Regions from separate parts of the Desulfosporosinus burensis genome, predicted to be linked through region 4. Evidence: riboswitches for the same ligand, from Rfam matches in the RefSeq annotation. Region 4 holds a riboswitch; each other region holds the start of a gene.
What was found. Region 4 has a riboswitch for cyclic di-AMP ahead of ACYQ3Q_RS00295 (C40 family peptidase). Riboswitches for the same ligand answer to the same signal wherever they lie in the genome.
Positions count from the first base shown of each region.

Region 1: linked by a shared signal. The riboswitch ahead of eam (glutamate 2,3-aminomutase) and the one ahead of ACYQ3Q_RS00295 (C40 family peptidase) in region 4 are both predicted to bind cyclic di-AMP.
Region 2: linked by a shared signal. The riboswitch ahead of ACYQ3Q_RS11970 (C40 family peptidase) and the one ahead of ACYQ3Q_RS00295 (C40 family peptidase) in region 4 are both predicted to bind cyclic di-AMP.
Region 3: linked by a shared signal. The riboswitch ahead of ACYQ3Q_RS03015 (C40 family peptidase) and the one ahead of ACYQ3Q_RS00295 (C40 family peptidase) in region 4 are both predicted to bind cyclic di-AMP.

Region 1 covers NZ_BAAHYN010000016.1:3,310-11,014, reverse strand. The annotation lists gene ACYQ3Q_RS23450 (undecaprenyl-diphosphate phosphatase) at 1-426, shown strand, start outside; gene ACYQ3Q_RS23445 (hypothetical protein) at 535-792, opposite strand; gene ACYQ3Q_RS23440 (Uma2 family endonuclease) at 900-1,478, opposite strand; gene alr (alanine racemase) at 1,535-2,701, opposite strand; gene ACYQ3Q_RS23430 (NAD(P)H-hydrate dehydratase) at 2,721-4,295, opposite strand; gene acpS (holo-ACP synthase) at 4,383-4,739, opposite strand; gene ACYQ3Q_RS23420 (TrkA C-terminal domain-containing protein) at 4,755-5,354, opposite strand; cyclic di-AMP (ydaO/yuaA leader) riboswitch at 5,495-5,612, shown strand; gene eam (glutamate 2,3-aminomutase) at 5,750-6,997, shown strand; gene mnmL (tRNA modification radical SAM protein MnmL/YtqA) at 7,274-7,705, opposite strand, start outside.
Region 2 covers NZ_BAAHYN010000006.1:100,257-107,961, forward strand. The annotation lists gene ACYQ3Q_RS11940 (FAD-binding and (Fe-S)-binding domain-containing protein) at 1-1,071, shown strand, start outside; gene lgt (prolipoprotein diacylglyceryl transferase) at 1,405-2,184, shown strand; gene ACYQ3Q_RS11950 (peptidase) at 2,418-3,320, shown strand; gene ACYQ3Q_RS11955 (LysM peptidoglycan-binding domain-containing protein) at 3,691-3,843, shown strand; gene ACYQ3Q_RS11960 (multicopper oxidase domain-containing protein) at 4,133-4,516, opposite strand; gene ACYQ3Q_RS11965 (hypothetical protein) at 4,788-5,006, shown strand; cyclic di-AMP (ydaO/yuaA leader) riboswitch at 5,197-5,336, shown strand; gene ACYQ3Q_RS11970 (C40 family peptidase) at 5,342-6,142, shown strand; partial or broken gene ACYQ3Q_RS11975 (sensor histidine kinase) at 6,327-7,405, opposite strand; tRNA gene ACYQ3Q_RS11980 (tRNA-Leu) at 7,469-7,559, opposite strand.
Region 3 covers NZ_BAAHYN010000001.1:562,591-570,295, reverse strand. The annotation lists gene ACYQ3Q_RS03025 (ACT domain-containing protein) at 80-373, shown strand; gene ACYQ3Q_RS03020 (PFL family protein) at 422-1,789, shown strand; cyclic di-AMP (ydaO/yuaA leader) riboswitch at 2,042-2,183, shown strand; gene ACYQ3Q_RS03015 (C40 family peptidase) at 2,187-2,987, shown strand; gene uvrC (excinuclease ABC subunit UvrC) at 3,241-5,049, opposite strand; gene ACYQ3Q_RS03005 (hypothetical protein) at 5,147-5,671, shown strand; gene ACYQ3Q_RS03000 (DMT family transporter) at 5,686-6,129, opposite strand; gene ACYQ3Q_RS02995 (hypothetical protein) at 6,265-6,639, shown strand; gene ACYQ3Q_RS02990 (CofH family radical SAM protein) at 6,767-7,705, shown strand, end outside.
Region 4 covers NZ_BAAHYN010000001.1:45,111-52,815, forward strand. The annotation lists gene ACYQ3Q_RS00270 (SulP family inorganic anion transporter) at 1-1,157, opposite strand, end outside; gene ACYQ3Q_RS00275 (response regulator) at 1,574-2,266, shown strand; gene ACYQ3Q_RS00280 (sensor histidine kinase) at 2,269-3,669, shown strand; gene ACYQ3Q_RS00285 (hypothetical protein) at 3,719-4,195, opposite strand; gene ACYQ3Q_RS00290 (CopZ family metallochaperone) at 4,557-4,769, opposite strand; gene ACYQ3Q_RS00295 (C40 family peptidase) at 5,103-5,903, opposite strand; cyclic di-AMP (ydaO/yuaA leader) riboswitch at 5,908-6,048, opposite strand; gene ACYQ3Q_RS00300 (multicopper oxidase family protein) at 6,240-7,133, shown strand; gene ACYQ3Q_RS00305 (peptidase) at 7,492-7,705, opposite strand, start outside.

The DNA of each region.
Region 1 (7,705 bases), on a different contig from region 4:
TTATACATTGAGAAGAAGCAACCATCCTTCAGAATAAAATCCATGGAACAACTGACTTATAGAACCGCTTTTTTCATTGGAATTATCCAGTGTTTAGCTATGATACCAGGGACCTCACGTTCAGCCTCAACCATAATCGGAGCCATGTTATTAGGTGCTTCTAGAGTTGTCGCGGCCGAATTCTCTTTCTTTTTAGCAATTCCTACTATGGTCGCTGCTTCTGGCTACACATTATTTAAAAACGGACTTATGCTCAGCCCACATGAGTTCCTGGTAGTAGCGTTTGGGTTCTTCGTATCATTTCTCGTGGCCTGGGTAGTTATCTCTGGGTTCATGAATTACGTTAGCAAAAAGGATTTTAAAGCGTTTGGCTATTACCGAATTGTACTTGGTATCGTTGTTCTATTGTATTTTAGTTTTCTTTAGCCCTAGCCATGAATAGGCTAACTTGATAGTTTTAATTAAACAACCCCCTCCAGAGCTCGACTCTGAAGGGGGTTGTTTCGCTACAGCCCTTTGCCTCTATCTTTTTTATTAAAAAGCCTTAAACCCATTAATGCTCTGATTAACAAACATATCCAGTATTGGACCTAGTGCAAAGCTTAAAAAAAGGCGAAATCCCTCAGCCAAGACAAGCGCTACTCCTAAGCGAAGTAGAAACTGTCCCCATCGAGACGTGGAACGCCGTAGAATACCGTTAAAATCAAGGGCTCCCGCAGCAACCCAACCGAGCACCAGGCAAAGGATAAAAAAAGCATAACTCATTCCAGTTGTTAGATCAAAAATGGCCATGGCACTCCCCCCTTGCCACAACTTATGATGCGCCAAGGGGTTTTATGTGTCAACAATGGTCTATTTCCTAAGATCGCAATAAATATTTTCGGTCCGCGCTTACGTGTTCATTTGAAAACAGTGGAAAAGTCAATTACTAATCCATTAAGCTGTTCAACCCTGATTTGCTCATCTTCGCCAAAAACACTAGGTTTGCTGTACTGATTCCGCTCATCTAGCAAGAAAACCATAACCGTTTTGTCCACCGGATGAACTACCCAGTATTGAGATACGCCGACTCGCTCATAAAGTCTCAATTTTACTGAAAGGTCTTTCTTCGCCGTCTCTGGTGATAATACCTCGATGATTAAATCTGGGCTTCCTTTACACCCTCTGTCATCTAGTTTTTTTGGATCACAAACCACCACTAGATCAGGTTGAACGACTGTACTAGAAGTCTCATCTTGTTCCTCTAAGCTTGGTAACCGCACATCGAAAGGGGCGATGTAAACTTCGCAAAGCTTATCCTTCAGAAAATTGTAGAACTGGTTATAGAGATCTCCTAAGACTTTTTGGTGCATACGCGAAGGAGCTGGAGTCATGTCAATAGGAATGCCCTCAATCAGCTCGCAACGTTTCCCATTTGCCCATGACAAATAGTCGGTATAGTTGTAATGCACCTTCTGATACAACGCAGGTTCAGCCATAGGCTTGCCCCCCATTCCAGTTTCTTCCTTATGAATTATATCATACGGTCTACCTTTTATAAAGTTGTAGAATTTGGTTTATTGAGCTCGGGGCTTTGCCCAAGGGCATCCTCTACAAGACCAAGATAGACTCGGGGCACCCGTTTAGAAATTCCACAAACGACTTCATAACTGATGGTGCCGAGCCACTTAGCCATTTCCGTAGCCGTAATTTTGTCATAGCCATCTTTCCCTAAAATCGTGACGACATCTCCCACTTGAACTCTTGGAATTCTGGTGACGTCAAGCATAGTCTGATCCATGCAGATTCGCCCAATTACCGTAGATCTCTTCCCATGGACTAGCATTTCGCCGTGATTGGAAAGCCCCCTTCGCAGCCCATCCGCATACCCTATGGGGATAGTTGCCACGCGCGTAGGATAAGCGGCTTGGAAGGTGCGGCCATAACTCACCGTTTCTCCTGTCTCTATGGTTTTAATATGAGTTACTTTCGCCTTCCAAGACATGACTGGTTCTAAACCCGCAATTTCTCCAAGTTGAGAGGACGGAGTAAAACCGTAAAGACTAATTCCTGCACGAACAAGATCTAAGTGAGATTCTGGAAATTGGATGAGAGCAGCACTGTTTGCAGTATGCTTAATTGGAATAGTTAGTCCGAGTTTTTTTAGTTTGTCACACAAGGATTGGAAGCTCTTTAGCTGTATCCGAGCAAATGATAGATCTTTTTGATCCGAAGTGGCAAAGTGAGTAAATATTCCTTCGATTGTAAGATTAGGAAGATCCGCAATCTTCAGGATATCCTTATAATCTTCTTCTCGAAACCCTATTCTACCCATTCCAGTATCAACTTTGATATGCACTCTCGCCGTCCGTTTAAGTTTCAGGGCAGCCTCGGAGAGCGCTTTAGCCTGAGCCAATTGGCTAATGGCCGGAATAATCTCTTCCTTAACTAAACTATCCGAATCTTCTAGCTCGGTAACCCCTAGGACCATTACCGTAAGCTCAGGAAATACCGCTTTAATTTCCAACGCCTCTTCCAAGAGGGCCACACCATAGCGTTTTGCTCCACATCCCTTGAGGGTTTTCACTACGGGAATCAATCCATGCCCGTAAGCATCCGCCTTGACGATCGGCATCATTTCACTTTGGGTATATGCTTTAAGCTTAAAGTAATTTTCTCTCAGAGTCTGTAAATTCACCTCAGCCCAAACCTGTCGCCCCATTATTTATCCCCTCTCCTTTTTAACGCTTCGGTTCTAAGGCATGACGAGCTTTAGGCAGTTGATCCGCCACTTCCAAAGCTGTGAACCCGGACCACCCATACTCATTAGCTAGATCATCTGCAGCTCTGCCGTGTAAATATACACCTAGGCAAGCTGCCTCTAACGGAGGAACCCTTTGAGCCAACCAAGCAAGAATGCTGCCTGTAAGAACATCTCCAGTCCCCCCCGTTCCAAGTCCGGGATTCCCGGTAGGGTTGAAAAACGCCCGACCATCCGGTGAGGCAATAATGGTCACAGAACCCTTTAAGACGACCACTGCTTCCCACTCAACCGCTTTTGCCACCGTAATGTCCAAGCGATTGCGTTCGACATCTTCAACACTACATTGACATAGTCGGGCCATCTCACCCGGATGGGGTGTAAGAATCAAAGGCCCTCGCCCACTTCTCAACCCTAGTAAGCTAGGCTCCGCAGCGACTAAATTAAGCGCATCCGCATCCAAGACAACCGGACAGCTTAGATTTCTGAGGATTTCTTCGAGCACTGGGATAAATTGCGGATTCTGACCTAAGCCAGGACCCATCGCAAGAGCCTGCGCGTTTCTAGACTGCCTATTAATCACTGACCAAGCTTCTTCATTTAGGTAATCCTCTCCAGGAGCGTGCCAAACGGTTGCCTCTGTAAGGCAGGCATCTACATCGTTGGCAATTCCCTCTGCAGTCACGATTTGCAACAGTCCAATCCCACTACGCAAAGCACCCCGTCCTGCCAGAACCGCGGCTCCGCTCATCCCCTTAGACCCTGCCACAAGAATCCCTTTGCCATGGGTTCCTTTGTGACCTTTTAGTTGACGTACAGGAAGACTAGTGCGTATATCCTCATCCATCAAGACAAACGTCGATATTCCTTCATCTTCTAAGTATGCTTCGGGAATAGAAATCGGATCCACTATAACCCGTCCACAATAATCTGGGCCTTCACCGAGAAAAAGACCCCATTTCGGGAGTCCAAAAGTAACAGTGGCTTGGGCGCGGACCGCTGTACGGTAAACATTACCCGTATTGGCCTCTACCCCACTGGGGATATCGATGGAAATCACCCATCCTGGAGAACGGTTTACTTCGTCCACATATTCTTCTATTAAGCCTGGCAAAGCACCACGCAAGCCAATTCCATAAAGTGCATCCACGGCAACATCTGCTTGAGCGAGTGCTAAACGTGTTAAGCGGCGTTGCTCTTGTCCTTTAATCACGAACAATTTTCCGCTAGTACCTTGATATAGACGTAAATTTAAAGCAGCATCTCCTTTAAGTTCCTCAAGTCCAGCAAATAACAAAACGGTAACATCCATGCCCTGGAACACAAGATGGCGTGCAACAGCTAAGCCATCTCCGCCGTTATTACCCTTTCCAGCTAGAATCACTGCTTTTCGTCCACTTAATTCTCTCTGCTCTTGATGATTAAGAAGATTACGTCGAATCTCTTCAACGACTGCCCAGGCTGCATTTTCCATCAGGAGCAAACTGGGGATACCATAATGATGAATCGCTTTTTCTTCGATCTGACGCATTTGTTCTGCGCTGACCACACGCACATTCCCCACCCCGGTTCTCTCTCAATTTAAGACTTCACTTGTACTTCTTATGCTGTAGGGATCCATGAATTGCCCCTAGCTTTTCGTTCAGCTTAATATCGCAAAGGCCATCGCTTGGGTTCGATTATGGGTCAAGCTTACCCTTACTTGGGACCCGCCCCTAGCTCTGACTTGATTCATAGCTCTAGAACTGAGATAGACCAGAGGCTCTCCGCTTAAATCATTCAATATTTCTATATCGTGCCAAGATAAGCCGCTAAGCCCCGTCCCTAACGTCTTTAGAATAGCCTCTTTGCCAGCAAAACGAGCAGCATAACTCTGGATGCCTTTTCCCAGTAAGTTGTCACGCTCTTGGATTGTGAAAAGACGCTCAAACAATTTAGGTTGCCTCTTATAGGCCTGAACGACTCGTTCTATTTCAATAATATCAATACCTGGATACATGGTGCCTACTCCAAATCATAGAATTAACTTTAATTTTTGCTGACCCTCAGCTGAGCCAGCTACCAGTAAGACATCTTCTCCCCGAAGGACAAACCCTGTCTCCGGTGAAAACTGCTCAAGGCCGTCTCGAACCACCGCTACAATGGTGGTTCCTGTACGCTCCCGGATTTTCAATTCTTTCAAGGTCTTGCCAATGGCCGGTGAGCTTTTTCCGATTTCTACTTCTCCGATATCCATCCAACGAGACATTAAACGATCTGAATAACCTAAAAACTTGTTCAGATGACTTTCAATCTTTAAGTCATTTTCACGCCTTTGATCCATCAGCTTTTTCAAATCTTCTACAAAGACCTGAATTTCTCCTTTTTGATCAAAGGATTTAACAAATTTTTCAGCCATAGCTTTCGATGTTACCGTAATCCCTACGCCTTGACTGACCATCACCACACCGACATTTTGCAAAACGGCGATGGCCCGACGAATAGTTTCTGGTGATACATTATACCGCCCTGCTAAAGTAGAACGGCCATGTATCCTTACTCCCTCATGGTACTCTCCCATCATAATGGCGTGGGCTATGTCAATGGCGATTTCTTGATAACGTGCATGGTCCAATACGTTCAACCCCTTATCGTACTTCCTGGTTCGAATTTCCAATCAATTTCATTCTATTATAACATAGCCAACATCAGCTGACATCATGCTATTGACGGGTAACAACTTATATGCTATTATTAGGTTGTTAGTAAAAAATGTTATATTAACTGCTGAATTTCCCAAAGGGAAAACGGGGGAAGCATTCTTGGGGTGAATCGCCGTAGAGTATGCGCTCGCACCCGACAGCAAACCTCGTAGGCGTTGAAACACGTTTAGCGTGATATTCTGCGTTCTTACCGTTTGGGAGCCGTTATATAGAATCGGTTCTTTTTTATTTGAAAAAGAACCTCTGTTATCCCCCCAGGCCAAACTAAGGAACCAATTTGGAAATCTAATTTCAAGGAGGGATATAAATGTCCGTTCAACTACAAAACCGTCCCGATACCTTTCGGCAATATGCACTGAAGCGAGCAGAAGAACTTAAACAAATGATTACCCCATATTTAACCCAATCGGAGACTATTCCGACTGGATCCGTTTGTTCAGAAATGTTCGAAACTCGTCGAGCAAAGATTCTAAGCTATTTCGGCGCAACGCCTGAAGACTGGGAAAACTGGCATTGGCAAATGACGCACAGAATATCAGATTCCCATGTCCTGAATTCGTTACTACCCTTAACAGCTGAGCAACGTATAGAACTTGAACGTGTTGGGAAAACCTTTCGCTGGGCTGTATCTCCTTATTATCTGAGTTTAATGGATGATACTGATCCCTTTGATCCTATTCGGCTACAAGGATTACCCACCCAAGCAGAACTTTTTGATAATTTTGGTGAAGAAGATCCCATGGGAGAGGCAATTACATCGCCTGCTGCCAGCATAACACGGCGTTACCCAGATCGTTTAATCATCAACGTCACTAACATGTGTGCTATGTACTGCCGACATTGTCAACGCAGACGGAATATTGGGGAAACAGATACCCATTCTCCGCGCCATCAGCTTAAAGAGGCACTGGACTACATTCGGGCAAACCCCGAAATCCGAGATGTCTTAGTGACCGGAGGAGATGCCTTACTACTCAGTGATCTAACCTTAGATTGGCTTCTCGGAGAACTCCACGCTATCCCCCATGTAGAAATCAAGCGCCTTGGGACGCGGGCTCCAGTCACCCTACCCATGCGCATTACGGATGAATTATGCACAGTCCTGGCAAAATACCCTCCTATCTACATTAATACTCAGTTTAACCACCCCAAAGAAGTCACAAAAGACGCTAAAGATGCGGCCGACAAACTTATTGCAGCCGGTGTGGTCCTAGGGAATCAGGCGGTTTTACTCAAAGGTATCAATCATCAGCCAGAGGTAATGAAAAAACTTAATCATGAATTGCTGAAAATCAGGGTTCGCCCCTACTATATCTTCCATGCTAAAAATGTCAAAGGAACCCGCCATTTCGTTCCCAGAATCCAAGACGGAATTGCAGTTATGGAACAGTTGCGTGGGCATACGTCTGGACTTGCCGTGCCAACTTATATTATTAATGCCCCTAAAGGTGGAGGCAAAACACCCATTTCTCCTCAATACCTTGTGTCCCTTGATGAAAACAAAGCAGTTTTGCGTACTTGGGAAGGAAAGCACATCCAGTATGAGACACCTTAATGAATAGGAAACCCACTCTTGAAAGGAGCTATGCAACATGACAGAACGTCTTAATAATGACCAAATAACCCAACGGATTATGGATACAAATTCAGATCTGAAACGATATTTGAACTTAGCTCCTAGCTTCAATATAACCCCATCCACCCCTAAACCTACGAGCAGCTCTAAAGCATTTGGTTCCTACCAACCTTTGCCCTTACGGCCTCCTCTGAGGCCATAATCTCATGTACTCTCCTCTTTCTGGCGATCTTTCGAGATCGCTATTTTTTTTGTTTATACCTGCTTTTTTCCTTGCCATGAATCTCGCCGCTCTAACTCAGCATCGATAGCATTGAGAACCTCCCATTTTTTACGGCTCCAAAGAGGTCCAATCAGATCATCAGGTGGGCCGTCACCCGTAAGGCGATGAATAACTATCTCTGGTGGTAGAATCTCTAAAATATCGGCAACCAGTGAAACATACTCCTCTTTCGTCATGAGATCAAAAGGCTCGTCCTGGAAAATTGTTGCCAATGGAGTTCCCCTTAGAACATGCAGTAAGTGAATTTTAATCCCTTCTAAGGGTAGGTTGGCAACCGCTTGCGCGGTTGCCATCATCTCCGCTTTCGTTTCTCCCGGTAGACCCAGAATTATGTGGGCGCAAACCCGTATTCCTCTGGCATGCAACTGCTCAAGACCCTTGAGAAATTGGGCATAGTTATGCCC
Region 2 (7,705 bases), on a different contig from region 4:
GAAGTTGGAAAGGCACTTTATCCGTGTACGACGTGTAAAAAATGTGATTCGGTTTGCCAAATTCGTGCGCATAATGCCCACCACTGGATGGCGTTACGTTACGAATTCAACAAGAATAAACTACAGAATACTGGCCTTGGAATCATCCGTGACAACGTGCTTAATACGGGTAACTTCTGGGGCGTCCCAGCGGAAGAGCGCTTAAAGTGGCTGGATGTTCCAACAGAAACCCATGGTAAAATCGCGTATTGGTCCGGTTGCTGGGCAGGCACGATCATGGACAATATGGCGCAAAACGCGACCCGGATTATGGATCATCTCGGAGTTCCTTTTGTTCATTTCCGGGAGCGGGAACGCTGCTGTGGACTTTATTTAACCTTAGGAGGATATAAGAAAGACTTCCAGAACCTTGTTCGAGAGAACTTGGAGATGTTTAAAGAAGCCGGTATCGAGACAATTATTTTTTCCTGCCCAGGCTGCTATGCGACGTTTAACGAAAACTATCAGCAAATGGCGTTGGAAATGGGGCTTGAATGTAACATTCGCTTTAAGCATATCACTGTATTTTTAAGCGAGCTTATCGCGGATGGGCGACTGAAGTTTACGGACCCTCTTAGCAACACGATTACCTATCATGATTCCTGTCATGTTGGGCGTTGGTTTGGGCACTATGATGAACCTCGAAGTGTTATTCGCGCTATTCCGGGCATTGAATTTCGCGAAATGGAACACATCAAAGAAGAAGGGTTATGTTGTGGACTCGTTTCTGCGTTTGACTCCTTGCCCACGGTTGCTCAAAGCGGAATGAAACGCGTTGAGGAAGCGGTTGCAACTGGTTCGGAATACCTCGTGACTAACTGTGCGGGGTGTGGATCACAATTTAACGCAACCTGTCACGCCATGGGAACAGAGGTCCAGCAAATGGATTTAACCGAACTCGTCGCCCGAGCACTCGGTATCCCGACAATGGATCCTACAGAAAAAGTCGGAGTCTATATGGCTCAATGTGTTGAAATGCTCAAGGATAGTGTACTGGCCCCCATTGTTGTTCCGGCAGAGGCCAAAAAATAGGTTATATTGTTTAAATCCCTACGGTCATTTTAGGAAGGGGCTGTAACACAACTTGGTTTAATAGTTGTGTTACAGCCCTTTGCAATTTGCGCACATTTTTGCAAAGTGCTTGGCGAATGAACTATTAGTTCATAATGGTTCAGGGAAAGCTCTTTGATAAGTGAAAATATTATAGGGCTTTTCCCATTAGAATCAATAAGAGATGTTAAAAGTAAACCTTTAATATTCATAAGATATTCACAACTTATTCATCAAATAGTCCAATAAATATAGTAGGATTTAGTCATGCTAATTTGGAAGTTAAAAATTATTCTGAGAGGGGGAACACAGAATTTGTTACAAACTTTATTCAGCATCGGGGGATTTTCTCTTAGATCTTACGGTGTAGTGGTTGCCATTGCGATATTAATTGGTTTAGGGGTAGCTTATCACTTGGCCTCTTCTGAAAAGGAATACCGCCAGCATCTTTTGGACTTGTTGGTCTTTGCTGTGATTGGTGCCATTATTGGAGCACGTGTTTGGCAAGTCTTTTTCTACGAGTGGGACTATTATTCCCTCCATCTCGTCGATATTTTTATGATATGGCATGGCGGCATGGCTATTCAAGGAGCTCTAGTGGGGGCTTTTATTGTGGGATGGATCTATACTCGTAAGCATCAGCTTGATTTTTGGAGGATGGCTGATATTGCCGCCCCTGGGATTATCTTAGGGCAGGGAATTGGAAGAATTGCTTGCTTTCTCAATGGGGATGCCTTTGGTAGCCCGACTAACCAAGGTTTTGGCCTGGTTTATCCCTCGGGAACTCCGGCTTATGCAGCCTATGGTAGCCAACCCCTATGGCCAGCAGAGGTATGGGAAGGGCAATGGGACATAGTTGTTTTTGCTCAGATTATAATCTTTTCGCGTTGGCGTAATTGGCCGAGGGGTATCCTCTTTTTAACCTATATTGTGCTCTATTCACTGGGACGGTTCGGACTAGAATTTTTACGTGGAGATGGCGCACGCTATCTTTTCAATTGGACTTCAGCACAGTGGAGTAGTGTGGGGATGATTGTCATAGCCCTTTTTTCTGCCGCTGTTCTGACTTTGCCAAGGAGTATGACGGAAAAATAAATGCCAAGATTGTGCAAAATTAAAGGAGGTCGAACGTTTATGTGGCAGTTCTTAATCCCTTTCTTCTTGGCTTAATTCAAAGCCTTTTTATGTTTTATCGAATCCGAGAGTAAAATTCATGACAAATTCATAACTCATTCACAGCATATTCGAATTGATTAGATATACTTTGAGACATGAAGACAGAGTTGCTGTGAAGATATGCATAGACGAAATTAAAGGAGGAAAAAAGGATGAATAAGACAAAATGGATTGTAGGACTTTCAATTGCAGGCGTGATGGCGCTTGCGGGTACGGCTTTCGCCCTAACCTCTGGGTCAGTTGCCGCGAAATCTGTAGGCCAAACCCTTGGATTCATGCAGACTGTTGATACCTCGAATGTGGTTACCACTCCAGGACCCAACGGATACAGTGGTGGTTATGGCATGATGGGAGGTCAAGGTGTCAATGGATACGGTGGAGGCTATGGCATGATGGGTGGCCAGGGTGTCAATGGATACGGTGGAGGTTATGGCATGATGGGTGGCCAGGGTGTCAATGGATACGGTGGCGGGTATGGCATGATGGGTGGTCAAGGTGGTAATGGATATGGTGGTGGTTACGGTATGATGGGCGGTGGCTATGATGCCAAAAGCTTAGGTGTTGACCTAACAAACGGTGAAGTCACCACATCTGATCAAGCAGTAGCCATTGCTAAGGCTTATACACAAAAATCCAACCATGACGTTGTTGTAGCCGAACTTCATGAATTTTCAAATGGATATGAAGTAGAGCTCAAGGAGGGAGCGACAGGGGCTAAAGCCTATGAAGTGATGGTTTACAAGAATGGCGGACAGATCATTACTGAAATAGGTCCGAATATTATGTGGAATACAAAATATGGACATATGAATTGGGGGAATAACGGGGCGGTTACGGTCAGTGAAGAACAAGCTACGAATAACGCTCAAGAGTTCGTAGCCAAATTGGGCCAAGGATATTCAATCGGGAAACCAGAACTAGCGCCTGGTTACTATGAGTTCATGATTCAGAAAGACGGTAAGGATTACGCGGAACTTGATGTTAATGGATATACGGGTCAGGCTTGGTTCGAAAACTGGCAGGGACCTATTATTAATACTATCGCTGCAAAGTAAAAAGGGAATTAGCCATCGAAAGCAACAAAAGGGCAGTGACTCCTTCAGGGAGAAATTGTCCTTTTGGCATCGTTATGGGATTAGACATAAGAAATAAATGTATAAAGAGTGTACTGTCATTGTCTTATTCTAGTCCAAACCTGTTCAAGGTTATGGTACCTAAGTTTTTATAGTTCGTATTATTGTTTAACGTTTTACGCAGAGATAGCCGGGCTTTGTGTAATCGCCATTTTACTAACTCCACGGAGCAATCTAAAATCTCGGAAACTTCCTTTGTTAATGTAGAATAAATATAATGTTATATATGGCCGTGCACTTCTTAATTTTGCCTAGAATATTATGGATCAAATTGGTAAAAGGAGTGCTGACCATGAAGATGATGTTTCATACTGTAAAGCAAGGGGATACCCTTTGGAAAATTGCTCATCACCACCACACTACCGTTCATCATTTGCTTCACATTAATCCTTCGATAAAGAATCCTGATCTGATATATGTAGGTCAGAGATTAAAAGTTCATTAACAAATTTTAATCAAGAATCTAAAAAATCCGTAACTTTAAGGGGGGTGTCTCACAAAGGCATCCCCTTAAAGTTACTTCATCTGGCCCAGATCATTGCAATTTTTAACAGTAGAATCAACCTTTTTTCCTCCAACTGCTTCCTTTAGAGAATAACCGTTTGGAGACGCACAAAAAGTGGATGGTTAAAGCATAACTGTAGTAATAGTGGTAACGCATGGCCTGCCACTATATGGGTAAACATCAGCACGAATTAAACACAAGCGTAGCAAACTTATCGGGCGACTTTAACTTATTTTGCCACTATACTTGTCATCATACCGCCATCCTCATGGTCAAGTATATGGCAGTGCAGCATCCACGTTCCTGGATTAGTCATGGTGAAGGCAATATCCACATACTCGCCGGCAGGCACATTAAGAGTATCCTTCCTAGTCTCTCGCTCGGGTTTTCTACCGTTCAAAGAAACAATCTGGAACCCGGTTCCGTGAATGTGAATAGGATGATCCATTTTTTCTGCTGTAGTTACATCCTTGTTCCACAAACGAATTTTAACAACCTGACCTAACTTTACTTCTATAGGGTCAGTATCGGGATAGGACTTGCCGTTAATGGTCCAGCGAACCATGCTATCCTCAGAACCGGGTTCAGTGGCTGGCATGGGCATAGCCGTCATATCATGTCCCCCAGGGCTAGTGGGCATGCTTGGCGTGGGAATGGATTAAACAGAACTTGGGATGGGCATTCGTTTACAATAACACAGGGATTCCCTTGGCCGCCGGTATTCTGTATCCTTTCACAGGACTTCTGGTTAGCCCAGAACTAGCTTCCTTTTTATGGCCATGAGTTCGGTATCCGTGACGATGAACACGCTTCTTTTAAAACGCTACCAACCATCGTTCCGGAGAGAACAGATGAAAACAGCACACTAAGGAGGAGGTATTACTATGAGCGAGTTAGAAGCAAAAGCCGCTAGGCAGTCTTCAGTGGTCTATACAGCACTTTCGCTGGCTATAACTCTTATTTTTCTGGTCATCACTTGGTTGAACGGAAATACCTATACTGCTGTGGCTAGGATGCGGGGCATGATTTGGGTTTTCACCTTGAGTATGATTGTCTTAATGCCGATCGTTATCCCGGCGGTGAAGAAAAAAATAATGGGTTAAAGAGCGTAACTGCCCTTTTCAAGTTGGGTTCCGCGTTCATAGGAAATTCATAGTTGTGTAGTATCATTAAGGGTGTTTACTAGGAGGTTAAGATTGTTCTTTGTAAGTGGCAGGGGAAGGAGGGTTTCATACGTTATGCCAAATGCAAAGTAGATCACTCTAAAATTACACTCTTTGAAACAAACTTAATAAAGGTAAGATGCTTAATCTGAGTTTCATAAGCTCAGAACGGGGGATTTCATGTGGGGTGAATCATGTTCAGGACATGTAGGGCTTACACCTTTAGCCCGAATCCGTCAACTAACCTCGTAAGCAAAGAAAGGTGGATAAACTGAGTGTTAATTCCCAAGAAAAAATGGCTTAGTGGGGTCGCTCTTGCAGGTGTTCTTTTATCAAGTAGTTTGACTTGGGTAGCCCCTTCTCAGGCTGCAATTCTCGATTCTCAGGATGTTCCAATGGTTAGATCCGTGCAAACTACCTTACTCAAAAATCCTCCTTCGTCAGCTTCCCCATCGAAAGTATATTCTCAAAGAGTGAGTGAGGCATTTAATTGGACACCTGCTATCGAGGTCAAAGCGAACGTGGCACAAATACCTGAAAGTAATAATGTTCCTGACGAAAAGAAAACGTCAACTCCTGCTGAAAAGAAAACTCCGGCTTCGGTGGGAAAGACGACCCAAAAACCGGAGACCGTTAAAAAGCCCAGCGCTCCTTCTCAGAAGGTGGCCTCTGGGACTAAACAGGTTCCAGTATCCCAAGTGTCTAGGGGAAGTTTAGATGTGGACAAGCTCATTAGCCGTGCCTTAAGTTTACAAGGAATTCCTTATGTTTGGGGCGGAACGAGTCTGAAAGGATTTGATTGTTCAGGATTTGTGCAATATGTGTTCAAAGCTTCCGGGATTACACTACCTCGAGTTGCTGCAGATCAGTACAAACTTGGCACACCTGTCGGCCGTAATGAGTTAAGACCCGGAGATCTCGTTTTCTTCCAAACCTATGCCCCTGGTGCTACGGATGTGAGGATATATATTGGTGGAGGGCGTACAATCGGAGCTGCTAGTAAAGGAGTAGATATTCAGAGTTTGTCGGATAGCTATTGGGCAAAACGTTATCTAGGCGCTCGACGGATTCAATAAGAAAAAATTCAGTCCATTAATTATTAAGGCCGTAGAAGATGTTGGTTATAAAGTCGTAAATAGTTAATGACAATAAGCTGAGATCCATATATATTCTAAGGCAGATTTAACTGTGGCAACAGATTCTTGTCCATGAGTTGGTGAATCTGATATCGCAAATGTTCTAATAGAAGTGGCTGAGGAACTATTCCTCAGCCACTTCTATCTTTTTAGGAAGTTTGACAATGAATTCAGTCTCACGCCCGACTTCACTCTGTACGGCGATCGTGCCTTGATGGAGGTCCGTAATCTGGCGGATCAGCGCCAGACCAATTCCAGTTCCCCCTGTCTCGCGGGTCCGAGATTTATCGGCCCGGTAAAATCGTTCAAATATTAAAGGGAGATCGTCTTTAGGGATGCCCATACGTGTTTCTAATCTTAATTTCTGCATAATCCGGCGTTTGTGTAAGGGCAACGGTAATCTGACCGCCTGAGTTGGAGTACCGATAGGCATTATGCACTAGATTGTAAAAATAGTCGGGTCAGAAGGCGCTCGTCCCCGTACATAGTCACAGGTTCCTTAGCGGTGTTCCAATTTAGAGTTAATTCTTTTTCATGGATGAGGGGGTTGAGACTGCGAATAATTTTTTCAAGAAGATGCTTTAAGTCCACAGGTTCGAGGATTAACTGTAAAGCACCGATTTCAGCAACATTTAAGTCTTTAAGATCGCTGGACAAGTCAACTAATCGGTCAATCTCCTCATGAATGGAGGAAAGATTTTCTTGATTAGCTGGAAGAACGTTGTCTTGGAAGCCTTCAATATAGCTTTTGATCGAGGTTAAGGGGGTGCGCAGTTCGTGGGCGATATCGGCGGTAAACTGTTTGCGGAGGGTTTCTTGGCGGTCCAAATTATCTGCCATCGCATTAAAAGCGTTCGCCAGTTGCCCTACTTCGTCTTTAGAGCGAAGGTCAACGCGTTCGTCGAGGTGCCCATGTCCAATACGATTGGCTGCTTGCATTAATCGTCTCAGCGGAGCGACGAGTTGGCGGCTTGTAAAGTAACTGAGAATAATCCCAAATAGAAGCGCCAATCCTCCTGCGAAGAGCAGAGAGCGGAAGACTGCGGATTGGAAGTGGACATCTTGGGGATTGAGAATCTGTGCGGTTGCTGGGTAGCGGACCTCTGCAGTGGCTAAAGTCCCGAGGGGTCCTGACACAGTAAAGCTTTTTGTTTTTCAACAAGTCGTGGAATAGGTGGACATACCCATACTCATACCCATGTTCATACCACCGGAAAAAGTCAACAAAGGCAAAAGAAAAAAGGCCCGAAGGCCTTTGATATCAAGTGGTGCGGTCAAGAGGACTTGAACCTCCACGTCCTTGCGAACACTAGAACCTGAATCTAGAATTGTGTCATGACTGACACCGCATCATCGCTAGGCTGAGTAAATCGACGAAAATAGAAGGTTAAAATTTATTTATGCTAAGTTTGTATAACTGCATGACACTAATTCACTTGTTTTACCTATGTGTGTGTGTAAAATGTGTGTACACACACGGACAAAAATGAGCTGAGGAATGTT
Region 3 (7,705 bases), 520 kb from region 4:
AGAACTTGAGTATACTACGTATTTATGTTAGTCTAATGTCCAAAATAAGAAAAGATGCGTAATAAAGGGAGGAACAACCATGACTTCTCCATATGAAGAGTCTAACCGTGCAATCATCACGGTATTGGGTCGTGATCAAATAGGAATTATCGCCTGGGTCACTGGACGCCTTGCGGAATATCGGGTCAATATTTTAGATATTAGCCAAACAATCGTGAATGGATATTTCACGATGATCATGGTTGTAGATCTAGAACCAGCCACCTTGGAACTTGTCGCCCTAGCACGTACCCTAGATCAAGAGGGAATCGATAAAGGGTTACAAGTGAAGGTTCAACACGAAGACATTTTTACGTTCATGCATCGAATCTAACTAAAGAGATTCTTAGTAACTTTAGATATGGGATAGTGGAGGGAAATCATGACAATCACGTTTGCACGAGAGGAAATCCAACAAACGATTAAAATGATCCATGAAGAGAATCTGGACATTCGAACTATTACGATGGGAATTAGTCTGCTTGATTGTGGTTCAGAAGAAATTAGCCGGATGGAAACTAAGGTATATGATAAGATTACAAAATATGCTGGAAAATTGGTGGCGGTAGGTGAGCAAATTTCTGCACGGTATGGAATTCCTATTATTAATAAACGTGTATCTGTCACACCGATAGCGATCGCGGCTGCCCACTTAAATACCGAAGAGATGGTAAGGATCGCTAAAGCATTAGATCGAGCCGCACGCGAGTCGGGGATTAATTTTATTGGAGGCTTTTCTGCGCTGGTTCAAAAAGGCTTCACTGCAGGAGACTTGGCGCTGATAGATGCCATACCTCAAGCACTAAGTGAAACAGAATTTGTTTGCTCATCAGTCAATATTGGAACCACTAAAGCTGGGATTAACATGGATGCCGTGTTGAAAATGGGTAATGTGATTCTGAAATGTGCTCAACTTACGGCGGACAAAGATGGTCTTGCTGCCGCAAAATTAGTGGTGTTTTGTAATGCTCCTGAGGATAATCCCTTCATGGCAGGGGCTTTCCATGGTGTAGGAGAACCAGAAAGTGTTATTAATGTAGGTGTAAGTGGCCCTGGTGTTGTGGCTAAGGTAGTTAAAGAGTTCCCCGAAGCGGATTTCGGTGAGTTATCCAATTTAATTAAACAAACAGCCTTTAAAATCACTCGCATGGGAGAGTTGATAGGACGCGCTGCTTCAAAAATCTTAAATGTTCCCTTTGGGATTGTCGATCTTTCTCTGGCACCGACCCCTGCAATTGGAGACAGTGTTGCAGAAATTCTTGAAAACATGGGCCTTGAACGCTGCGGAACTCATGGAACAACGGCAGCCTTGGCATTGCTTAATGATGCGGTTAAAAAAGGTGGAGCAATGGCTTCGTCACACGTGGGTGGGTTAAGTGGTGCGTTTATACCTGTCTCGGAGGACGCGGGAATGGTCGAAGCAGTTGAAGTAGGGGCATTAACCCTGGATAAGTTAGAAGCAATGACCTGTGTATGTTCAGTCGGTCTAGATATGATTGCTCTACCGGGGGATGTAACTGCAGAAACCATTGCGGCCATCATAGCGGATGAGGCGGCAATTGGGATGATTAATAAAAAAACGACTGCAGTACGTTTGATTCCTGCAATAGGCAAAAAGGCAGGGGATAGAGTAGAATTTGGAGGATTGCTCGGTGGGGCACCTGTAATGGCTATACATCCCTTTTCATCAAGCATGTTTGTCAACCGTGGAGGTCGTATTCCTGCACCGATCATTAGCCTTACCAATTAAGACTAAGTCTCCTACAACAGACAGGGTTTCTCAACCGAGAGCCCCTGTCTGTTTTGGCGAGGTAAATAAAGGATTGCATGGCTTGCTGTATTTGGGTTACACTGTAGTCGTTAGATCAGCTTTTCGCCATCACGCTACTCTATAATCGAATATACTTCTTCGAGAATAGAGATTAGCCAATTTCCATTAGAACGGTAGATATTTCCTTTAGATTCGTGCAGGAATCTTTAGGTTTGTCTCGAATAGTATACTTTATAGTAAAAGCTTAATCCAGTTGTATGACATTGGAGCGGGGGATTATCATGGGGGTGAATCACGTGGCTTTTCACGTGTAGGGCTAACACCTACTGCCCGAATCCGTCAACTAACCTCGTAAGCTAAGAAGGGTGGATATAATTTGTTGGTTTCCTCATCTACTTGGAAGTGGTTGGGAAGCGTTACTTTGGCTGGCTTGCTTTTAGCAAGTAGTATTCCTGCATTGGCTACAACAGAAATTAAAACGACAACTATAGATCCCTCGAAGCCCGTGCTTGTAACTTCTGCTTCGACGCCCATAATGAAAGGGACCTATACTCAAGTCGTACGCAAGCAAATGCAATGGATTGCTAGTCCCGTGAAAGTTGTTGCTGAGGAAGTTGTTGCTTCCGAATCAGTTAACTCAGTTCCCTCTCCTAGTGCTTCAGTCACAGTTGCCCAAAAATTAACGGAGCCTAAAAAAGCAGAGCAAGTAGTGCAAGTACAAGTACAAGTGCTTGCTGATCAAGCTCCGAAATCTTCTATTGACAAGCCCGAACCGGTTCAAGTTGCAGCTGCCCCAAAACAACAGGTTTCTCGATCTGGGAGTTCTAATCTTGTGGATAATGCACTAAGCCTACAAGGCGTTCCCTATGTCTTTGGAGGTTCAAGCACTAAAGGGTTTGATTGTTCGGGATATACGCAGTATGTTTTTAAGGGTTCAGGAAGTTCATTGCCAAGAAGCTCCTATGATCAATTTAATGCAGGGTCATCTGTGAAACGCGAGAATCTTCAATTGGGTGATTTGGTGTTTTTCACCACGTACGCTAAGGGTCCTTCCCATGTGGGAATTTACATTGGCGGTGGAAGTTTTGTCCATGCGTCTAATAGTGGTGTGACTACTACAAGCCTTAGTGATAGTTATTATGCAGGTCGTTATCTAGGTGCACGTCGTGTGAACTAGCAGCTATTATTTAATCAAAAAACAACAGGAACTTAACGTTCTTGTTGTTTTTTGTTCGTTGAGCTATAGTCGACGAATTCTCTTGGATTATAATCGAGGTAACCAGGGAATGGGCTGATAGTTCGCACATTCTCCACCTGGTTTAACATTTGGAAAAAGAGGGTTTTGAATAAAAGAATCCGTGGTAGAGCATTGGTGAGTTCTCTTGTAGTAACATTTCCGACATAGTTCAACTCGATAATTTAGAATCATTTTAGGATTCTTCCTTTCGAAAATAGTCATAGATTAATGTGGCAGCATTCAGTGGTAATCCTGCCCCTTTAAGCTCATTGATACCTGCTTGTTGAATATCATCAAGGGATGGAAAGTGCCGTAACAGGCTTTGTTTGCGTTTTGGTCCGATGCCAGGAATGTTGTCAAGTGCAGAAAGAGTCATATTCTTAGCGCGTTGTTGGCGATGAAACGTAATGGCAAAACGATGGACTTCGTCTTGGATTCGAGTGAGTAAATGGAAAGCTGGATGGTTTTTGGATAAAGGCACCGCATTACCAGTGCTGTCAAGAAGTCCGTGGGTTTGATGTCGGTCATTTTTAACCATTCCTGCAACGGGAATGATTAAGTTTAAGCCTTGTAGAACCTTTAAGGCTGCCATAATTTGTCCTTTTCCGCCATCGACTAAGATTAAGTCAGGTAAGGGGCTTTTTTCTGATACTAACCTATTGTATCGTCTCATAATAACTTGCCTCATGGCAGCTGTATCATCCGATGTTTCCATGGGCAGGATTTTATATTTTCGGTACCCTCTGCGCTGCGGTTTACCCTCCATAAACTGAACCATACCGGCAACGGTTTGTGTGCCAGAGGTGTTCGAAATATCAAAGGCCTCAATTCTGCTCGGAACTGGAATGCCTAAAATCTCACCTAGTGTCGTTAAGGCTAATTGAATTTCACTTTGTTGTTTTATTTCCAGACTGATCTGATCGTGAAGGGTGGTCTGGGCATTTGTCATCGCCATTTGGATAAGGTCACGTTTCTTGCCTTTTTGAGGAATCGTAATGGGAAATAAATTGGTTAAGATCGTTGACTCTTGGGAGGGAAGTAAGATCTCTTGCGGCCAAATAGCGCGCTCGATGTAGAACTGTGCGACAAAAGAGACGAATGCTTCTGCTGGATCTTCATAATAAGGGAAGGTATAGCTATCTCGCGCTAGTAGCTTTCCTTGACGCAAATAAAAAACTTGAATACACATCTGATCCGTAGTATATGCGTAGCCTAAAACATCTCGGTCAATAAAATCATTGAGCGTGATGTTTTGTTTTTCCCCGAGTTGTTTTAAGTCTTCGATTAAATCACGGTACTCTTTGGCGCGTTCAAAATGGAGTGCGTTCGAAGAGCTTTGCATTTTTTCATGTAAAAGTTTGAGTATCCCACTTTGGTCTCCCTTGAGAAAGGAGGAAACCTCTTTGCGCATTTCTAAGTATATAGTAGGCAGAACTGCTTCGACACAAGGGGCTAGACATTGTTCTAAATGATAGTATAAACAAGGTCGAGCAAGGATTTGGCGACATTTTCGAAAGGGGAATAGACGATTGAGTAAGCGTGCCGCCTCTTTGGCAGCGGAAGAATTCGGATAAGGCCCAAAATACTTTCCAGTGCCCTTTTTCATTTGTCGTGTGACAAGGATCCTGGGGTGCTTTTCTTCTGTAATCATTATATAAGGGTAAGTTTTATCATCCCGCAAGAGAATATTGTACTTGGGATTGTGTTTTTTAATCAAATTGCATTCTAAAACAAGTGCTTCCACTTCAGACTCGGTCATGATATATTCGAAATCAACGATTTTGCTAACAAGTCGTTCAGTCTTACCATCATGCGAGCCGGTAAAATAAGATTTTACCCGATTTTTTAGTGTTTTAGCCTTACCGACATAAATTATCTGTCCTTGATTATCTTTCATCAGATAGACGCCTGGTTTTTCCGGCAGCAAGGTCAGTTTTTGTCGAAGTAGATCCATATTCCCCACCTCAATTATTATTCTAAAGTGTGGAATCATGAGATGCAAGTTTTAGATACATATCTTCATTAAAACGAACGTATACATGGCATAGAGGCTTTGTGTTAATTGACTAGCAATAGAATTCTAAATGGAGGGCGAAGGCATGGCAAATACTTGGGGAAGACCACCACGCAATGAACTTTGGCAAGATTTACAAGCTTTAGCCCTTTGGATTCTGATCATTGGGGTTGTTGGATATGTCTTATTTCCCAATTTTTTTAAGGATATCTACTTACATCTTTCTGATCCTGTTACTCAAACAACTGCCTTTAATGATCAATATACACTTAATAATTCAGTCAATACGAATACGAATTTACCAGATAATCAGGCTTTCTTTGGACAAGATTTTTCAAGTGTTTCCAATGCACTTTACCAGAATGGGAATAACGAAGTATCTTCAGGATATTGGGTCATCTTTGTCGCTGACGGAGAGTTTAAACAACTCTCTGTCAGCAGCGATTCGTATGCCTTTCTGCTTCGACTCATTGAAAGTGATCAAAAAGCTACGGGCAAGAGTACGATTATTTTATCGGCTAATGGTCAAATCCGCAAATATATTGTCAGCGAGGAAATCTATTCGATTATCACTAATATGGCCCTGATTGTGGGACGGGTTAATCCTTGACAAATAGACATCCCCTAACGGAAGAGGAGTTTGGCCCCAGCGGCCAAAAAGCCGATCCCCACGAGCTGCCATGGACTCCAAGGCATTCGACTCATGCCTAACAAACCAAAATGATCAATTAGGACAGCCATACTGACTTGACCAATAATAATTGCCGTTGTGGCATTACATACTCCTATTTTCGGGATGCTTACAGCAACAAGTCCAACAATGATGACACTAAGTACACCACCGAGATAAAGGAACCATGGAATAGAAGTCCAAGGGTGCTTAAGAAGTGGAGCGCGCCAGGCCAAAACTGTGATTAATGCGACCAGTGTACCAATGATGTGAACAACGAGCGTTGCAGAGATTAAGGACGTTTTCTGACTTAACGCTGAATTGATTGTGCCTTGGATGGCCATAGCGACGCCTGAGATTGTGGCGACTAAAAAAGGAAGAGAAAGAAATTTTGCCATTTTATGCCTCCCGAAAATATTTAATATAATGTGGGAAATGATATCCAGTTCCGCTAAGAAGTATCAGTATTCATTAGTTAGGTTGAGGGGAAAATGATATTATAACAAAACTATAAAAATGAAAGAGGTGGCGTCATGGACATCGATTACAATTTAGTGCAACGCGCCCAGATGCTACTTACGCTTGATCATCCACTTACACAGGTAAGAGATATTCTCTTAAGGGAAGGATATGAACAGGAACAAGTGGGCGAATTGATGGATGCTACTGAAGAAGTCTTAAACTATCTTGTTCCCCCTCAATATGATGAAAATAAAATTGGGATTGATATCTTACACCCTGGAGAAGAAAAATCTCAAGGTAGAAAACCGATGGTTGATATATTAATTGACAAACGATCTGGAAAAGTGGAGTTAATAACTCCCCACCAACCTGAAACTTGGCGTGTGGCCAATGAAGTCAGAAAAGCGATCAAACGCCAACGTCAAGCCATGAAATATTGTCACTGAGACTTAAGGGACTGTAAGCAACAAGATTGCTAGCAGTCTTTTTTCTTTATCATTCTTTATCTTTTCTCGTATTTTGATAATTATGTTATAATAGAAAAGGTAACAATTTCAGGAAAGAAGGGTCCAAATGGAATTAGATCCCATATTAAAAGGATTAGATGATGTACATGAGAAAATTGTTAAAAATTTACGTTTAAACCGCAATGACGGTCTTAAGCTTATAAGATCTACCAATTTACTTGGTCTAGGTTACCTAGCGAATGAACGTCGACGCGCTATGACCGGTGATCAGGTGTTTTATAATAATAATGCCCATATTAACTATAGCAATGTATGCAAAGTACGGTGTGGTCTTTGCGCCTTTGCTAAAGATCCTGGAGAAAAAGGATCTTATACGATGTCGATTGAAGAAGTGGTTCATAAAGCAGGGTATTTCGCGGATCAAGGAGTAACCGAGCTACATATTGTCGGTGGAATACATCCGGATCTTCCCTTTTCATATTACCTAGACATGATCCGCAAAATTAAAGATCGTGCTCCTCAAGTAAGTATCAAAGCATTTACTGCGGCAGAGTATGATTATTTTGCGCAGATAGCGAATGTGCCCGTTTTAGAAATTTTAAAAACGTTTAAACAGGCTGGTCTGAGCTTTATGACGGGAGGGGGAGCGGAAAATTTCAGCCCAAGAGTTCGTGACATTATTTGTCCGGGAAAACTGAGCGGTGAACGTTGGTTAGAAATTCATCGTCTCGCGCATCAATTAAACATTCCAACCAACGCTAACATACTTTATGGTATCATTGAGACGGATGAGGAATTGATTGATCACCTCTTAGCTTTACGTGCTCTGCAAGATGAAACTCAGGGCTTCTATGCCCTAATTCCGACGGCGTTTCATCCTAAGAATACGAAATTTGAAGATCTGCCTCAAGCAAGTGCTATTCGCACCTTAAAGGTAATTGCTGTCGCCCGCTTAATTTTAGATAATTTTCGTTATATTAAGGCGTATTGGATATCGTCTAGCCCTCAAGTCGCTCAAATGGCCCTCTCGTTCGGAGCCAATGAT
Region 4 (7,705 bases):
GCCAGTGAATCAGATTTGAATTTACCCACTTTAACAATATGATTAATTTCCTTTTTGTTAATCATGTTGTATGAAATAACCATGATTACCCCGGCAAGGCATGGATTGGGAATATACTTGGCATAGGGGGCAAAGAATACTAGAACTAGTGCAACGAGCACACCTGATAGGATTCCAGCAATTCTGGTAGCTGCACCACTATGATAGTTTATTGCAGAACGTGTAAAGGAACCCGATCCTGCAAAACACTGAAAGAAAGAACCTGCAGCATTTGCTATACCTTGTCCAATAAATTCCTGGTTTGCATCAATTTTCTGATGTGAGGTGCTTGCAATGGATTTGGCAATAGATATGGCTTCTACCAGTCCAATAATGGCAATCGCTATAGCACCACCAAACATGCTCTGTATACCTGCTAGGCTGAATTGTACCCTTACAAAGGGAGGTAATGAGGAAGGAATAGCGCCAGTGAGTTTTACACCTTTTTGATCTAAATCAAAAATCACAATAAAAATGACTGGTATGATAATTCCAATTAAGGCACCAGGCAAGCTGTTATTTATCCTTTTACAAATCAATATTATAGCCATTGTCATTATTCCAAGTCCGAGTGCATACAAGTTGGTTTGGCCTAAGTGGGTTAAGACGTAATAAAACTTTGTCATTGTCGACATATGTGATGAATCTTTGATAGATATGCTCAGGAGTGTACTCAGTTGACCGAGCGCGATTAAAACCCCTGCACCAGCAGTAAACCCTATTATTACGGAATGGGACACGAAATTGATCACCTTACCCAGCTTAATGACTCCAAAGAGTATTTGTAAGGCGCCGACCATAAAGGTCATTAAAAACAGCAATTGATAGGCGTTATCTTGTGCCATATAGGGGCTCATGCTACCTGCTACAAGTAGAGCAATGGCATTGGTGGGTCCAGCGATCAAGTGTTTCGAGCTTCCGAATGCCGAACCGAAAATCGTTGATACTATGGCCGTATATAGACCATAAACCGGGTCAACACCCGCGATCAAGGCATAAGCCATAGCCTGTGGAATAACTAAGACTGTCACGGTCAATGCAGCAATCAAGTCTTTACTAAAATATTCCTTCTTATAGTTTCTTATCGTCCCGATTAAAGGAAGATATTTAAATCGCATTAAGTGCAGATGAAGCCCACCTTTCAGGATATAATTTCCAACTATCCCTTCTTAGCTTCGTACTCTTTTACCTTCATGAAGAATGATATAAACACCCATTTTGAGCAAATGTATGTGTTCCATACCTCTTTTATCATGTTCCAAGACTTAATTCCTTAGTCCAGAATTGTTAAAGGACAAACAAGAGCCGCAATGTTTATGCGGACATATAAGAAAGATATTGATCAAGCAATTCGAGACTGAAATGCCGCAGTGCTAATAAATAACATATCTTGATAATCTATTGGTACACGTCGCGCGCATCAGCGTGGTAAAAACAGTTCAGCCAACTATTACGGGCCTCAGCGAAATTGCCGAAGATAGCCGTCCTCTTGTATAATGATCTCAATACATTTTTGATGGGAGCTTGACAACTAATGAGAATTTTACTAGTTGATGACGAAAAAAAGATCACGACCGTTCTCAAAGCCTATCTTCAACAGGAAGGATTTCAGGTAAGTACGGCCATTAACGGCCTAATCGCTTTAACCATGTTTAAAGAAAATCCTTTTGATCTACTCATCCTTGATCTAATGCTTCCAGGCATGTCTGGGACAGAAATTTGTAGCGAGATTCGTAAAATATCCTCCGCACCTATTATCATGCTCACCGCAAGAGTCGAAGAAGAGGACCGCATCCAAGGATTAAGTATCGGTGCGGATGATTACATTACGAAACCCTTTAGCCCACGAGAAGTGGTTGCCCGTGTTCGGGCCGTTCTACGACGAACCAATAACGAAACTTCACCCCTTGCTGACGTAATTTCCTATGATAATGGCCTCACCATCGATAACATCCAGCATGAAATTCGGCTTAACGATCAAGAAATCTTGTTAACTCCAACCGAGTTTAAGATCCTTGGTGCCTTAGCGAAATACCCCGGACGGGTGTTATCTCGAGGTCAATTGGTGGAAATTGTCCAAGGGCACGACTTTGACGGAGATGACCGCGTGATTGATGCCCATATTAAGAAGATTCGGCAAAAGATCGAAACGACTCCCAGCAACCCACAAATTATTATGACCGTTTACGGTATCGGCTACAAATTCAATCCAAGTGCGGGGGGATAAGAATGCGAACTAAATTGTTTCTTTCCACCCTGATCATCGCGATAATTACTCTAACCTTCAGCATGCTTTCCGTGAAACTTGTCTTCAACCAACAGTTTAGTGTTTATTTAACCCAGGCGAATGAAACAATCTTAGAACAGTTACCCTCTCGTCTAAGTGCCCTTTATCAGACCAAGGGTACTTGGGATCCTACGTCTTTGGACGAAGTTACTCACTCCCTCCCAATGGGTACAGTGTTAACTCTGACAGATCCGAACGGCAAGCTCATCGCCACTTTAAGCAACACCATGGAAGATATGATGCATGGACAAGGCGAAATGGGCATGGGTATGGGTATGGGTATGTCCTCCTATTCCACGACAAGTTGGAAAACAAAAACCCTTACGGTGTCAGGACCCCTCGGGACTTTAGCCATCGCACAGGTCCGCTACCCTGCAACCGCACAAATTCTCAATCCCCAAGATGTCCGCTTCCAATCCTCAGTCTTTCGCTCTCTACTCTTCGCTGGAGGATTGGCGCTTCTATTTGGGATTATTCTCAGTTACTTTACAAGCCGTCAACTCGTCGCTCCACTCAAACGATTAACGAAAGCTGCTGATCGTATTGGTCATGGGCACCTTGACGAACGCGTTGACCTTCGCTCCAAAGACGAGGTAGGGCAACTGGCGAACGCTTTTAATATGATGGCCGACAATTTGGATCGACAAGAAACCCTCCGCAAACAGTTTACCGCCGATATCGCCCACGAACTGCGCACTCCCTTGACCTCGATCAAAAGCTATATTGAAGCCTTTCAAGACAACGTCCTTCCAGCTAATCAAGAAAATCTCTCCTCCATTCATGAGGAGATTGACCGATTAGTAGACTTGTCCAGCGATCTAAAAGACTTAAATGTAGCAGAAATCGGTGCTTTACAGCTCATCCTCGAACCTGTGGACTTAAAGCATCTTCTTGAAAAAGTCATTCGCAGCCTTTCTCCCCTCATCCAGGAAAAGGAATTAACTCTAAATTGGAACGCCTCGGAAGAATCCGTGACTACGTCCGGGGACGAGCGCCTTCTGACCCGGCTCTTCTACAATCTGGTGCATAATGCTTATCGGTACTCTAACGCAGGCGGTCAGGTTACCGTCGCGCTTACAGAAACACCGGATTTTGCTGAAATTAAGATTACAAACACAGGTTTAGGCATCTCAGAAGACGATCTCCCTTTAATATTCGAGCGTTTTTACCGAGCTGACAAATCTCGAACCCGTGAGACAGGGGGAACCGGAATTGGTCTGGCGCTGGTCCGTCAGATTACAGACCTCCATCAAGGCACGATCACCGTACAGAGTGAAGTCGGGCATGAGACTGAATTCATCGTCCAGCTTCCTAAAGAGATAAAAGTAGTGGCTGAGGATTAGATTTCCTCAGCCACTACTTTTCTTTTTCCATATATCCACGTCTTAGGACTTATCTTCCCATGGATCCCATCATATTGTTGCCGCTTGATTTTTGGGCTGGCTGTTTAGAAACGTTAGAATTGTTCGGTTTGTTCGTTCCAGTCATTCCTTGCGTGTGTTGGGAACTATTCATCTGGTCATTCATTTGAGTGTTCATAGGCATATTTTGCATTTGAGTATTTATCGGCATGTTTTGCATCTGAGTATTTACTGGCATGTTTTGCATTTGATCATTCATGGACACGGCGGAACTCCTTATTTGATCGTAGACATCTGTCTTGGATGGAACTGTTTGATCAGCCTGAGTGGTTTCTACCTGCTCAACTTCGGTGCTTGTGACATCATTGTTGTTCATATAGGCCTGTGCAGTCGAAGCTTTTGGCTGCATTTCCGTGGTATTTTTGCCAATTGTAGCAGCGTTCACGATCCCTGCCAATCCAAGTACCATAACCATTGATAATGAAACCATTAAAACTCTCTTCTTCATAATTCATTCAAATCCTTTCATAATTCGTTGCTGGTGTTTGCTTTGTAACTCTAATACTTGAACCAATTTGTGATTCTCAGTCTGGCTGTCACCTCCTGTAGTCGCTAAAGTATTCGTACACCTGTTTAATTATCGAGGGGTAGGTTCGAAATTTTTTTAAAAGTCGGGTATGAGACTGAATTCATCGTCCAGCTTCCATAAAAGATTAAAATGGCTGAGGAATAGCTCCTCAGCCACTTTAATTAGAACACTTGCAATATCAGATTCACCAACTCATGGACAAAAATCTGTCGCCTCAGTTGATTCTGCCTTAGAATATATATGGATCTCAGCATATTGTTACTCCAGATGTTTGGTCTTATTAACTGTTTATGACTTTATAACCAGCATCTTCTACGGCCTTAATAAGTAATGAACGTTCAGTCGTTCCTAAGACTACTGCTTGTTTACGAGCTAAATCGACTTCTGCTTGAGAAACACCAGGTACATTTGATAACGCTTTCTCAACTGAACTCTTACAGTGACCACAAGTCATTCCCTCAATTTTTAATACAGTACCATCATGTGGATTCAACGCATTCCCTCCAGAATGACCTTTATTTGAATGTCCACAGCAACCACTCATTTCACATCTCTCCTTTATTAGGTAAAATCTTTGGCTTGTTATCTCCCTTAGCAATGAACCAAATATTTCGTACAAACTGGTGTTATGATTCCAAAAATCAGCCTAAAATATCCTTATTTAAGGTTAGATCTTGTATTAACACAATTTCTCTGTTAATTTGATAAAATTATGTTCTAAAAAAATTGAAAATTTCTCATGAAGAAAGAACCCTGATTGATGTTCAGGATCCCTTCTTATATGCAACGCATCCAACTGTCAGGCATTGCTATTCTTACAGTTTTCTTATCGAATCCGTCGAGCGCCTAGATAACGTTTTGCCCAATAGCTATCCGACAAGCTCTGAATATCTACTCCTTTACTAGCAGCTCCGATTGTACGCCCTCCACCAATATATATCCTCACATCCGTAGCACCTGGGGCATAGGTTTGGAAAAAAACGAGATCTCCAGGTCTTAACTCATTACGGCTGACAGGTGTGCCAAGTTTGTACTGATCGGCGGCAACTCGAGGTAGAGTAATCCCGGAAGCTTTGAACACATATTGCACAAATCCGGAACAATCAAATCCTTTTAGACTCGTTCCGCCCCAAACATAAGGAATCCCTTGTAAACTTAGGGCACGGCTAATGAGCTTGTCCACATCTAAACTTCCCCTAGACACTTGGGATACTGGAACCTGTTTAGTCCCAGAGGCCACCTTCTGCGAAGAAGCGCTAGGCTTTTTAACGGTCTGAGGTTTTTGTGTCGTCTTGCCCACCGAAGCTGGAGTTTTCGTTTCAACAGGAGTTGACGTTTGCTTTTCGTCAGGAACATTATTACTTTCAGGTATTTGTGACACGTTCGTTTTGACCTCGATCTTAGGTGTCCAATTAAATGCCTCGCGCATTCTTTGAGAATATACTTTCGATGTAGAAACTGCCAAAGGAGGATTTTTGAGTATGGTAGTTTGTACTGTATCAAACTTTGGGACATCCTGAGAATTGAGCATTGCAGCTTGAGATGGGCTTATCCCCGTTAAGCTGCTTGTCAAAATAACACCCGCAAGGGCAACCCCACTAAACCACTTTTTCTTGGGAATTAACACTAAGTTGTCCACCTTTCTTTGCTTACGAGGTTAGTTGACGGATTCGGGCTAAAGGTGTAAGCCCTACATGTTCTACACATGATTCACCCCACATGAAATCCCCCGTTCTGAGCATCCAAAAGCTCAGATTCAGCACTTTAATTATTATGTTTCATATTAAAGGTAATGTAAGAATGGAATGAAACGATCTCAACCCCCTTCTGAATACCACTTAATGATACTACACAAATATGAATTTCCCATGAACGAGAATCTCTAATTGACGATCACTTCACGCGAACCTATTCTAAGACTTGAACATATACTTTCCTAAAATGCTAAAGGACGTGAACGGATATGGTGGTCTCGCCAGATCTCCCCAGCTTACCCTTTATTTTGAGAAATGGAGTAAAATACTTTGAGTTAATTGCCCAACCCGTACAACGGGAGATTCTTCCTGGACTCTACATTAATGCTTGGGGATATAATGGTAGTACACCCGGACCGACTATCCATGTTTATCCCGGGGACTTTGTCAATATTCGTGTTTTCAACAGGCTTCCCGAATCAACTAGCGTGCACTGGCACGGTTTAGATGTTCCAAACGTCATGGATGGTGCCCCTGGTATGACAACTAGCCCTGAGATTGGACCCGGAAACTATTTTGACTATCAATTTCAGATTAATAATCCACCCGGTACTCACATGTATCACGCTCATTTGGATGCGCTGCGTCAGGAAATGATGGGCCTACAAGGCGGCCTGATTATTTTGGAACCAGACCAACCAAGCTGCGTTCATCGTGATTACTTCCTCATGTTCCAAGAGTTCCATGTCGACAAACAGCCCATGCGCGGATATACACCCGGTGTCTATGATCTCGATCCTTACAATATGGACTATAATTTCTTTACAATTAATGGGCGATGTTTTCCAGACACCACGCCACTAGAAGTCTGTACTGGTGAGAATGTTCGAATTCGTTTGAGTAATGCCATGGAAACCGCCCACCCAATCCATCTCCACGGCCATCAATTCTATGTAACCGCTTCTGATGGTAACAGGATTTCTCCCGGTCAACAACTTTTGCGAAGCAATATATTAGTCGCTTCTGGGGATACCTGGGATATTGAGTTTTCGGCCAATAATCCCGGCCAGTGGCCTTTTCACTGCCATATACCGCACCATATGACCAATAACATGTCTAAATCGGGAGGCGGGATGATGACAACGGTTCTTTATAAACAGTGAACTCGTTCAGCTAAAGCTGAACATCAAGGCTTCAGGTACGAAAGCCTCCGGTGGAGGGTTTCGCCGAAGGCGCAGAGCCAGTGACGAATACTTTAGCGCCGTAGGATGAGTATCGCCGAAAGCACACAGTCCTGAACGAATACATTCGCGCTGAGGATTGGTTTCGCCGAAGCCGTCTATCCTATAAGGAACACTTCGCGGCGAAGGATTGACTCTAACCCCACCTGAAGTTTACGAAGAACTTGCTAGATAACAAACAACGGTATATCTGAGAGAATAGCTGTTAGCTTAATAATAAAAGGGCAGTTTCTCCCAGGGGTAACTGCCCTTTTGTTGCTTTCGCTGGCTAATTCCCTTATTACTTTGCGTCAATAGTATTTAGAATCGGTCCCTGCCAGTTTTCAAACCAAACCTGACCCGTGTATCCATTAACATCAAGTTCCGCGTAATCCTTACCATCTTTCTGAATCATAAATTCATAGTAACCAGGCGCTAGTTCTGGTTTTCCGATTGAATATCCTTGGCCCAATTTGGTTACGAACTCTTGAGCACTCTTCGTGGCCTGTTCTTCG